2 regions of the Catenuloplanes atrovinosus genome follow, and region 2 is predicted to be linked to the other one. Evidence: riboswitches for the same ligand, from Rfam matches in the RefSeq annotation. Region 2 holds a riboswitch; the other holds the start of a gene.
What was found. Region 2 has a riboswitch for thiamine pyrophosphate ahead of J2S41_RS26705 (ECF transporter S component). Riboswitches for the same ligand answer to the same signal wherever they lie in the genome.

Region 1: linked by a shared signal. The riboswitch ahead of J2S41_RS30985 (thiamine phosphate synthase) and the one ahead of J2S41_RS26705 (ECF transporter S component) in region 2 are both predicted to bind thiamine pyrophosphate.

What each region holds. Positions count from the first base shown of each region.
Region 1 is NZ_JAVDYB010000001.1:6,967,884-6,972,291, forward strand. Features, by position in the region: gene thiO (glycine oxidase ThiO) at 1-940, opposite strand, end outside; partial or broken gene J2S41_RS30985 (thiamine phosphate synthase) at 1,069-1,746, opposite strand; TPP riboswitch at 1,715-1,823, opposite strand; gene J2S41_RS30990 (Uma2 family endonuclease) at 1,952-2,590, opposite strand; gene J2S41_RS30995 (ABC-F family ATP-binding cassette domain-containing protein) at 2,628-4,304, opposite strand; gene J2S41_RS31000 (class I SAM-dependent methyltransferase) at 4,355-4,408, opposite strand, start outside.
Region 2 is NZ_JAVDYB010000001.1:6,034,281-6,038,688, reverse strand. Features, by position in the region: gene J2S41_RS26710 (ABC transporter ATP-binding protein) at 1-1,190, opposite strand, end outside; gene J2S41_RS26705 (ECF transporter S component) at 1,191-1,778, opposite strand; TPP riboswitch at 1,853-1,961, opposite strand; gene J2S41_RS26700 (permease) at 2,113-3,054, shown strand; gene J2S41_RS26695 (TIGR03943 family putative permease subunit) at 3,051-3,776, shown strand; gene J2S41_RS26690 (alpha/beta fold hydrolase) at 3,829-4,408, shown strand, end outside.

The sequences.
Region 1 (4,408 bases), 930 kb from region 2:
CGATCTCCGGGACCAGCTCGGCCGCCGCGCGCAGCAGGTGCAGCACCGCACCCGCGGTCACCGCGCCGTCCGCCCGCTCGTGCGCGGTCGCGCCGACCACCACCTCGCCGGTGCGCCGGGGCACCAGATAGACCTCGTGGCCGTCCGCGTAACCCCTGATCACGTGTGTGAAGCCGGGCTCGCCCGGCGCCCGCAGCCGCAGCACCTCGCCGCGCACCGGCCGCACCGGCAGCCCGGTCAGCGCCGCCGCACCGCACCCGGCCGCGACCACCACCCGGTCCGCGTAGACCTCGCACACGTCCGCGACCCGCCGCCGCACGAACCGCACGCCCGCCCGCGAGGCCGCGACCCGCAGCGCCGCCGTCATCCGGCGCGGATCCACCTGATGGTCGTCCGGGATCAGCGCGCCGCCCCGCACCCTCGGACTCAGCACCGGCTCCCGCGCCCGCATCGCCGACGGCGTCAGCGGTTCCACGGCAAGACCGAGTTCCCGCTGGTACGTGACGAGCCGCGTCGCGGTCGCCAGGTCGTCCGCGGTCAGCGCCACCGCGAGCGTCCCCTCGGCCCGGTAGCCGACCTCGGCGCCCGCGGCCGCCTCCAGCTCCGCCGCGAACCCGGGCCAGCGCGCGGCCGAGTCCACCAGCAGCGCGGTCAGCTCCGCCTCCCCGAAGTAGGCCTCGCCGATCGGCGCCAGCATCCCGGCCGCCACCTCCCAGGCCCCGCCCGCCTCCCCGAGCGCGGGCCGCACGCCGGCGCCGCTCGCGTCCCGTCCGGCGCCGGCGGACCTGCGACCGGCGGGGTCGTCGTCCGGCGGGATGGCGTCGTCGTAGACGGCGACGTCGAGGCCGCGCTGGGCGCACCGCCAGGCGATCGACAGCCCGATCGGCCCGCCGCCGACGATGCCGAGGTCGACCCGCCCGGCCCGGCGTCCGGCGCTCATCGCGCCCCGTCCCTCGCCGCTCGCCGCCGGGACCGCTCACCGTCCGTGCGGCCCTCGACGTCCGCGGCCCGGCCGCGTTCCGGCGGGCCCGCCGGGCCGTCGATCCGCGCCCCCGCCACCGCGTCGGCCAGTTCCCGGAGCAGGCCGAGGGTGGCGCGGCCCGGGTCGGCCGCGTCGCTGACCGCGCCGACCACCGCCACGCCGTGCGCGCCCGCGGCGATCAGCTCGGGCACCCGTACCCGCGTGACCCCGGCGATCGCGATCACCGGAACCGGCACCGCGCCCGCGACCGGGGCGAGCCCGCCCGGCCCGAGCGGCGCGGGCAGCCCGCTCTTCGTGGTGGTCGCGTAGCAGGGGCCCACGCCCAGGTAGGACGCGCCGTCCGCGACCGCGGCACGCCCGGTGTCCGCGGCCCGCGCGGTGGCGCCGAGGATCGCGCCCGGCCCGAGCACCCGGCGGGCCGCCGCGACCGGCAGGTCCAGCGCGCCGACGTGCCCGCCCGCCGCGCCCACCGCGAGCGCCACGTGCAGCCGGTCGTTGACCAGGCAGGTCGCGCCCGCCGCCGCGCACAGGTCGCGGACGCGGAGCGCGAGCTGGTACGTGTCCAGATCGGTGGCGTCGTCCTCGACGCGCACCTGCACGACGAGCGGGCCGGTCACCGCCCGGACGTCGTCGCCGGCCGCGGCGTGGGCCGCCAGCGCGGCGCGCACGCAGCCGAGCGGATTCCGCCCGGGCCGGGTGTCGGTGATGAGATGCAGTCGTCCTAGGGTCGAGTCCACATCGTCCACTCCTCCCTGCGCCGGCATGACCCGGATCAGGTTCGACGGTCGGGGGCTGCAGCCCCCCTCTCAGCCCGGTGCACCGGACTCCCGTGGGGTTGTTGTGTTCCGTGGCCGACCATACGCCGACGATTACACAGACGTAAAGTCCCGTGACGCAGCGCTCAAGGCCTTGCTCAGCCGGCCACGGGCGGCCACCATCACGCGCGCGGGACGAGGGACCGCACCGCGATCAGCGTCGAGGGCCCATCAGGACCGCCGGATCCATCTCGACATGGATCATCGTGCGATTGATGTCGATCACGAGCGGAAGCTTGTGCGACCGACCCGCCTCGTAGATATTCGACTCCCACTCACCGTCATCCCCGAGAAGGCTCACCACCACCGCGGGAACGGGCCCGAAATGCTCTTTCCACGCACGCAATTCCAGCCGCCAATAGCATGGAATCCGCGCCTTGGCATAGAGCCTCGACTTCTTCACCCGGTCGTCGGACGAATTGGACGGGGAGACCACCTCGATGACCGAGTGGACCAGTTCCGCCGGAACCCCGCGCGGAAACTCCTCCAGGTCAGCGGTGGTCACCATCAGGTCCGGCACCAGGCCGTCACCATCCGGCATCCGCACCGCCGACGCGGTGATGACCTCGGCATCGTGCGTGAGCAACGGGTCGATCAATCGGCCGAGCCGGTCGGCGGCTCGGTTGTGCTCCGGGGTGGCCGGCGGAGTCACGGTGAGAACACCTTCCAAAACCTCATAACGCAACCCGTCATCGGGCAGCGTAAAAAGCGTGTCCACGGTGAACGGAGGGCGCGGCAGGGAGAAACCACCCCGACCCGACTCCAACGTCACCATGCCGGTCACCTCCCTCACGAGCGCCAGTATCCCACCGCCCACCCGCACGCGGGGGTCAGCGAACGTCCCAGACGGGCTCCACGGTCTCGACCACCTCGCCGTCGCCCTGGAAGAGGATGAACCGGTCGAACGAGCGGGTGAACCAGCGGTCGTGGGTGACCGCGAGGACCGTACCGTCGAAGGCCTTCAAGCCCTCCTCCAGCGCCTCGGCCGAGGCCAGGTCGAGGTTGTCGGTCGGCTCGTCGAGCAGCAGCAGCGTGGCGCCGGAGAGCTCGAGCAGCAGCACCAGGAAGCGCGCCTGCTGGCCGCCGGAGAGCGTGCCGAAGAGCTGATCGCCCTGCCCGGCCAGCTCGTACCGGTTGAGCACCCGCATCGCGCCGTGCCGGTCCAGGCCGGAGCGGTGCTCGTCGCCGCGCCACAGGATCTCGACCAGCGTCCGGTCGCGCAGCTCGGGGCGGTCGTGCGTCTGCGAGAAGTGGCCGGGCCGCACCCGCGCGCCGAGCCGCGCCACGCCCTCGTGCGCGACCGGCTCCAGCACCACGCCGGAGATCGGCTTGCTCTCCGGCTCCGGGTCGGTGCCGCCGCGCGCCAGCAGGCGCAGGAAGTGCGACTTGCCGGTGCCGTTCGCGCCGAGCACGGCGACCCGGTCGCCGTACCAGACCTCCAGGTCGAACGGGTACGTCAGCCCGTCCAGCTCCAGCTGCTCGCAGATGATCGCGCGCTTGCCGGTGCGCCCGCCGCCCAGGCGCATGCTGATCTCCTGGTCCTTCGGCGGCAGCGGCGGCGCGCCGGCCTCCTCGAACTTCCGCAGCCGGGTCTGCGCCGCCTGATAGCGGGACGCCAGGCCGTCGTTGTACGCAGCCTTGTTCTTCAGCGTGAACACCAGCTCGCGCAGCTTGGCGTGCTCCTCGTCCCAGCGCCGCCGCGCCTCCTCCATCCGCTCGTGCCGGGCGCCGCGGGCGGCGTGCCAGCTGGCGAACCCGCCCGGATGCGTCCACGCGCCGCCGCCCTCGACCGCCACCACCCGGTCCGCGGTCTGGGCCAGCAGCTCGCGGTCGTGCGACACGTACAGCACGGACTTTCCGGACTCGCGCAGCCGCGCCTCCAGCCAGCGCTTCCCGGGTACGTCCAGGAAGTTGTCCGGCTCGTCCAGCAGCAGCACCTCGTCCGTGCCGCGCAGCAGCAGCTCCAGCGCGAAGCGTTTCTGCTGGCCACCGGAGAGCGTGGCCACCGGCCGGTCCCGGACCCGGTCCCACGGGAGCTTGAGCGCGGCGACGCTGGCGGTGTCGAACGTGACCTCCGCGTCGTACCCGCCGGCCTCGCCCCAGGCGGCCAGCGCGGCGGCGTACCCCATCTGGGTCTTCTCGATCGTGGCGGCGCTCGCGCCGCGCTCCTCGGCGGCCCGCATCGCGGACTCCGCGGCGGTCAGGCGCGCGCCGGCCTCGCGCAGTGCGGGCGGGGACAGCGAGAGCGCCAGGCTCCCGAGCGTGGTCTCGTCCGCGATCATGCCGATGAACTGCCGCATCACGCCGAGCCCGCCGACCCGCGCGATCGCGCCCTCGCGCACGGCCAGGTCCCCGGCGATCATGCGCAGCAGCGTCGTCTTGCCGGCGCCGTTCGGCCCGACCAGCGCGATCTTGGCGCCCTCACCCACGCGGAACGAGACGTCCGCGAAGAGCACCCGCCCGTCCGCCAGCGTATGCCCGACTCCGGCCACGTCCACATATCCCACGGCCGGATAATCACCGATCGGGTACGGCGGGGACCAGCAAATTATTCCGGTCAGGCGGGCCGGCCGACGCGGAGCACCCGGTACCCCTTCTGACTGGCGTGCCG
Region 2 (4,408 bases):
GCCACGCTCAGCCGCCGCGCCTCGCCGCCGGAGAGCGTGAACGGGTTCGCGCCGGCCAGCCGGGTCAGCCGCAGCCGGTCGAGCAGGCCGTCCACGGTCGCGGTCACCTCCGCGGGCGGGCGGCGCAGGCGGCGCGGGCCGAGCGCGAGCTCGTCCCGGACCGTACCCGCGAGGAACTGGTGCTCCGGGTTCTGGAAGACCGAGCCGATCCGGCCGGCCAGCGCGGCGGCGCGCCACCGGTGCGGCGGACGGGACGCGTCCGGCCCGGCCAGCGCCGGCGCGGCCCGCACCGCGCCCGCGCCCGGGGCGAGCAGGCCGCCGAGCAGCCGGGCCAGCGTGGACTTGCCGGCGCCGTTCGGGCCGAGGACCGCGTGCACGCGCCCGGCGCGTACCGCCAGGTCGGTCTCGGGCAGGCGGCCGGGGACCGCGACGCGCGAGGCGCGCAGCAGCTCGTCGCCGGCCGCGCGGGACGCCCGCCGGGGCGCGATCGGACGGCCGGGCACCCAGATGCCGGCCTCGGCCAGCGTGGCGCCGTGCTCCGCGAAGATCCGGTCCGGCGGGCCGTCCGCCAGCACGCCGCCGCCCGGCGCCAGCACCACCACGCGGCCGACCAGCGGCAGCACCTCGGCCACCCGGTGCTCGACCACGATCAGCGCGGTGTCCGGGGCGAGCGCGCGGGCCAGCGCGTCGCGGATCAGCACGGCGCCGGCCGGGTCCAGGTTCGCGGTCGGCTCGTCGAGCAGCAGCAGGCCGGGCCGCATGGCGAGCACGCCGGCCAGCGCCAGCCGCTGCGCCTCGCCGCCGGAGAGCGCGGCCGTGGACCGGTCCCGGCCGTACCGGAAGCCGGTGCGGGCCAGCGTCTCGTCCACCCGGGGCCAGATCTCGCCCGGCGGCGTGCCCAGGTTCTCCAGCCCGAACGCCACGTCGTCGCCGCTGCGGCTCATCACCAGCTGCGCCTGCGGGTCCTGGAAGAGCAGCCCCGGACGGTCGGCCTTGATCGTGCCCTCGGACTCGCCGGAGTCGGAGGGGAGCAGGCCGGCGAGCGCCGCCAGCAGTGTCGACTTGCCGGCGCCCGAGGCACCGAGCAGCAGCACGCGCTCGCCGGCCTCCACGGTCAGGTCCAGGCCGCGCACGGCCCAGTCCCGCCGGCCGGCGAACCGCCACCCGAAGCCCCGGACGTCGGCCCGCATCTAGACCGGGGCCCGGTCGCGGCCGGACGGGAACCGGTCCAGCACGCCGGTGGCGGCCAGCGCGCGGGTCAGCGCCCAGCCGCCGGCGCCCGCGATCACGGCCGCGCTCAGCGCGGTGATCACGATCATCGGGACCCGGAACGCCCACAGCTCGTTCGCGGCGTAGTAGACGAACGTGTCCCACAGCCCGGCCGCGAGCCCGGCCAGCAGCCCGGACAGCACCGCGACCGGCAGCCGGAACGAGCGGTAGCCGGTCGCCAGGAACGCCAGCTCCGCGCCGAACCCCTGGAGCAGGCCCTGCGGGATCACCGTGGTGCCCCAGGCGTTGCCGAGCAGTGCGGAGATGATCGCGGCCAGCGTCTCCGCGTAGAGCGCGGCGCCGGGCTTACGGATGATCAGCCCGGCCAGTACGCCGGGGACGAGCCAGACGCCGTAGATCACCGCGTGTACGGGCGGGAAGAACGCGAACGCCGCGTCCGTGGCGCCCCACAGCAGGTTCCACGCCCAGAAGACCACGCCGAACGCGGCGGCGATCACCGAGGCGACGACGATGTCGACGGTGCGCCATCTGTTGGAAGAGTTGCTCATGACGGTATGCCCCCTGAACACGATGGGGGGAAGACGCGCGCCACGGGCCCGGTGGACGGACTCGTGGCGCGGCGATGAGGTGACGACCGAACTCCCTGCGCTGGCATTACCCAGATCAGGTGGTTGAGGGTCTGCGGCGACTCTGCCGCACTCTCAGCGCTGTGCGCTCCCCTGTCGGATGTGAAGTTGTCTCCCGACGCTACCTCAGGGTGAGCGGGGGGTTCCGGCTAGGGTTGTGGGTGTGACGCAGACCTTCTCGGGCGACGAGATCGACTGGGCGGCCCCGCCGCCACCCGATCCCAAACCGCCGCGCCGGAAGTGGCTCGGCGACCGGATCGGGTCGGTCGAGGTGCTCGCCGTCCTGCTCGTGTTGCTGGTGATCTTCCGCAACCCACTCGGTGGCCTGATCTCCGCACCGATCCTGCAGACCTGGACCACGGTCTTCGTCTCGGTGATGGTGCAGGCCGTGCCGTTCCTGGTCTTCGGCGTGCTGCTGTCCGCGGTGATCGCGGTGTTCGTCCCGCGCTCGTTCTGGGCGAAGGCGCTGCCCCGGCACCCGGCGCTGGCGGTCCCGGTGGCCAGCGCGGCCGGCGTGGTGCTGCCCGGCTGCGAGTGCGGGTCGGTGCCGATCGCCGGGTCGCTGATCCGGCGCGGCGTCACCCCGGCCGCCGCGCTCGCGTTCCTGCTGGCCGCGCCCGCGATCAACCCGATCGTGCTGGCCGCGACCGCGGTCGCGTTCCCGAACAATCCGGAGATGGTGGTGGCTCGCGCCGCCGCGAGCCTGATCGTGGCGATGCTGATGGGCTGGCTCTGGCTGCGCGTCGGCAAGGCCGAGTGGATCAAGCTGCCACACCGCCCGGACCTGGAGGGCGTCTCCAAGATGCAGGCGTTCTGGGCCGCGGCCCGGCACGACATCACGCACGCGGGCGGCTTCCTGGTGGTCGGCGCCGCCGCGGCCGCCACGATCAACGTGGTGGTGCCGGAGGCGTGGCTGCAGACCCTGGCCGAGCAGCCGGTGCTGGCCGTGCTCGCGCTGGCCGTGCTCGCCGTGCTGCTGTCCATCTGCTCCGAGGCGGACGCGTTCGTGGCCGCCTCGCTGTCCCAGTTCTCGCTCACCGCGCGACTGGCGTTCCTGGTGGTCGGCCCGATGGTCGACCTCAAGCTGATCTCGATGCAGATCGGTGTCTTCGGGCGCCGCTTCGCCACCCGGTTCGCGCCGGCGACGTTCGTGGCGGCGGTGCTGGTGGCTTCCGGCATGGGGTGGGTGCTGTTGTGAACCGGCAGGCTCAAGCGGTGATCATGCTGCTGTTCGGCGGCGCGATCCTGAAGGCGTCGATCGGCGACCTCTATCTGAGGTACGTCAAGGAGGCGCTGCAACCGTTCCTGATCGCCTCGGCGCTGCTGCTCATCGCGGCCGGCGTGATGACGCTCTGGTACGACCTGCGCCCGTCCCGCGCCGAGGTCCACGATCACGACCACGGTGACGGCCACGCGCACCACGAGCCGCGCGTCGGCTGGCTGCTGATCCTGCCGGTGCTCGGGCTGCTGCTGGTGGCGCCGCCCGCGCTCGGGGCGTACGCGGCCGGTCAGTCCGGCACCGCGCTCGCCGGCCGGCAGGCCGAGTCCGACTACCCGCCGCTGCCCGAGGGCGACCCGGTCGAGATCACCATGCTCGACTACGCCTCCCGCGCGGTCTTCGACGAGGGGCGCTCGCTGACCGACCGCCGGCTGCTGCTGACCGGCTTCGTCACGCAGGGCCCGGACGGGCAGCCCATGCTGGCGCGCATGATCCTCAGCTGCTGCGCCGCCGACGGCCGGCCGATCAAGGTCGGGCTGAGCGGCAACGTGCCGGCGAACGTGCCCTCGGACACCTGGATCGAGGTCACCGGGGCGTACACCGCACAGACGGCCAAGGACCCGGTCAACGAGGCGACGGTGCCATACCTGGAGGTCGAGACGTGGCAGGAGATTCCGGCCCCGAAGCAGCAGTACGAATGAGTGTTTCTCCACCACTCCCAAGCGGGCCGCCCCCGGAACGGCAGGTCGAGAAATGCTCATAGCGGCTCGCGGGCTGACGTTCGACGTGTTCGCCGGCGGGCCGGCCGACGGCGAGCCGATCCTGCTGCTGCACGGCTTCCCGCAGCACAGCGCGGAGTGGGACCTGGTGGTGCCGCACCTGCACGCGGCCGGGATGCGGACGTACGCGCTGGACCAGCGCGGATACTCGCCCGGCGCGCGGCCGTCCGGCGCCGCGGCGTACCGGATCGACGAGCTGGTCGCGGACGCGGTGGCGGTGCTGGACGCGCTCGGCCTGGAGTCCGCGCACGTCTGCGGGCACGACTGGGGCGCGGCCGTGGCCTGGGCGCTGGCCGGCGAACACCCGGACCGGGTGCGCACGCTCACCGCGGTCTCCGTGCCCCACCCGCACGCGTTCGCCTGGGCGGTGCGCAACGACCGTGACCAGCGCCGGCGCTCCGCGTACATGCTGCTGTTCCGGCGGCGGTTCCTGGCCGAGGCGGTGCTGCTCGCGTTCGGCGCCCGCGCGCTGCGCGGCATGCTGATCGCCGCGCGCGCCGACCGGTACGTCTCCCGCATGCGCGAGCGCGGCGCGCTGACCGCGGCGCTGAACT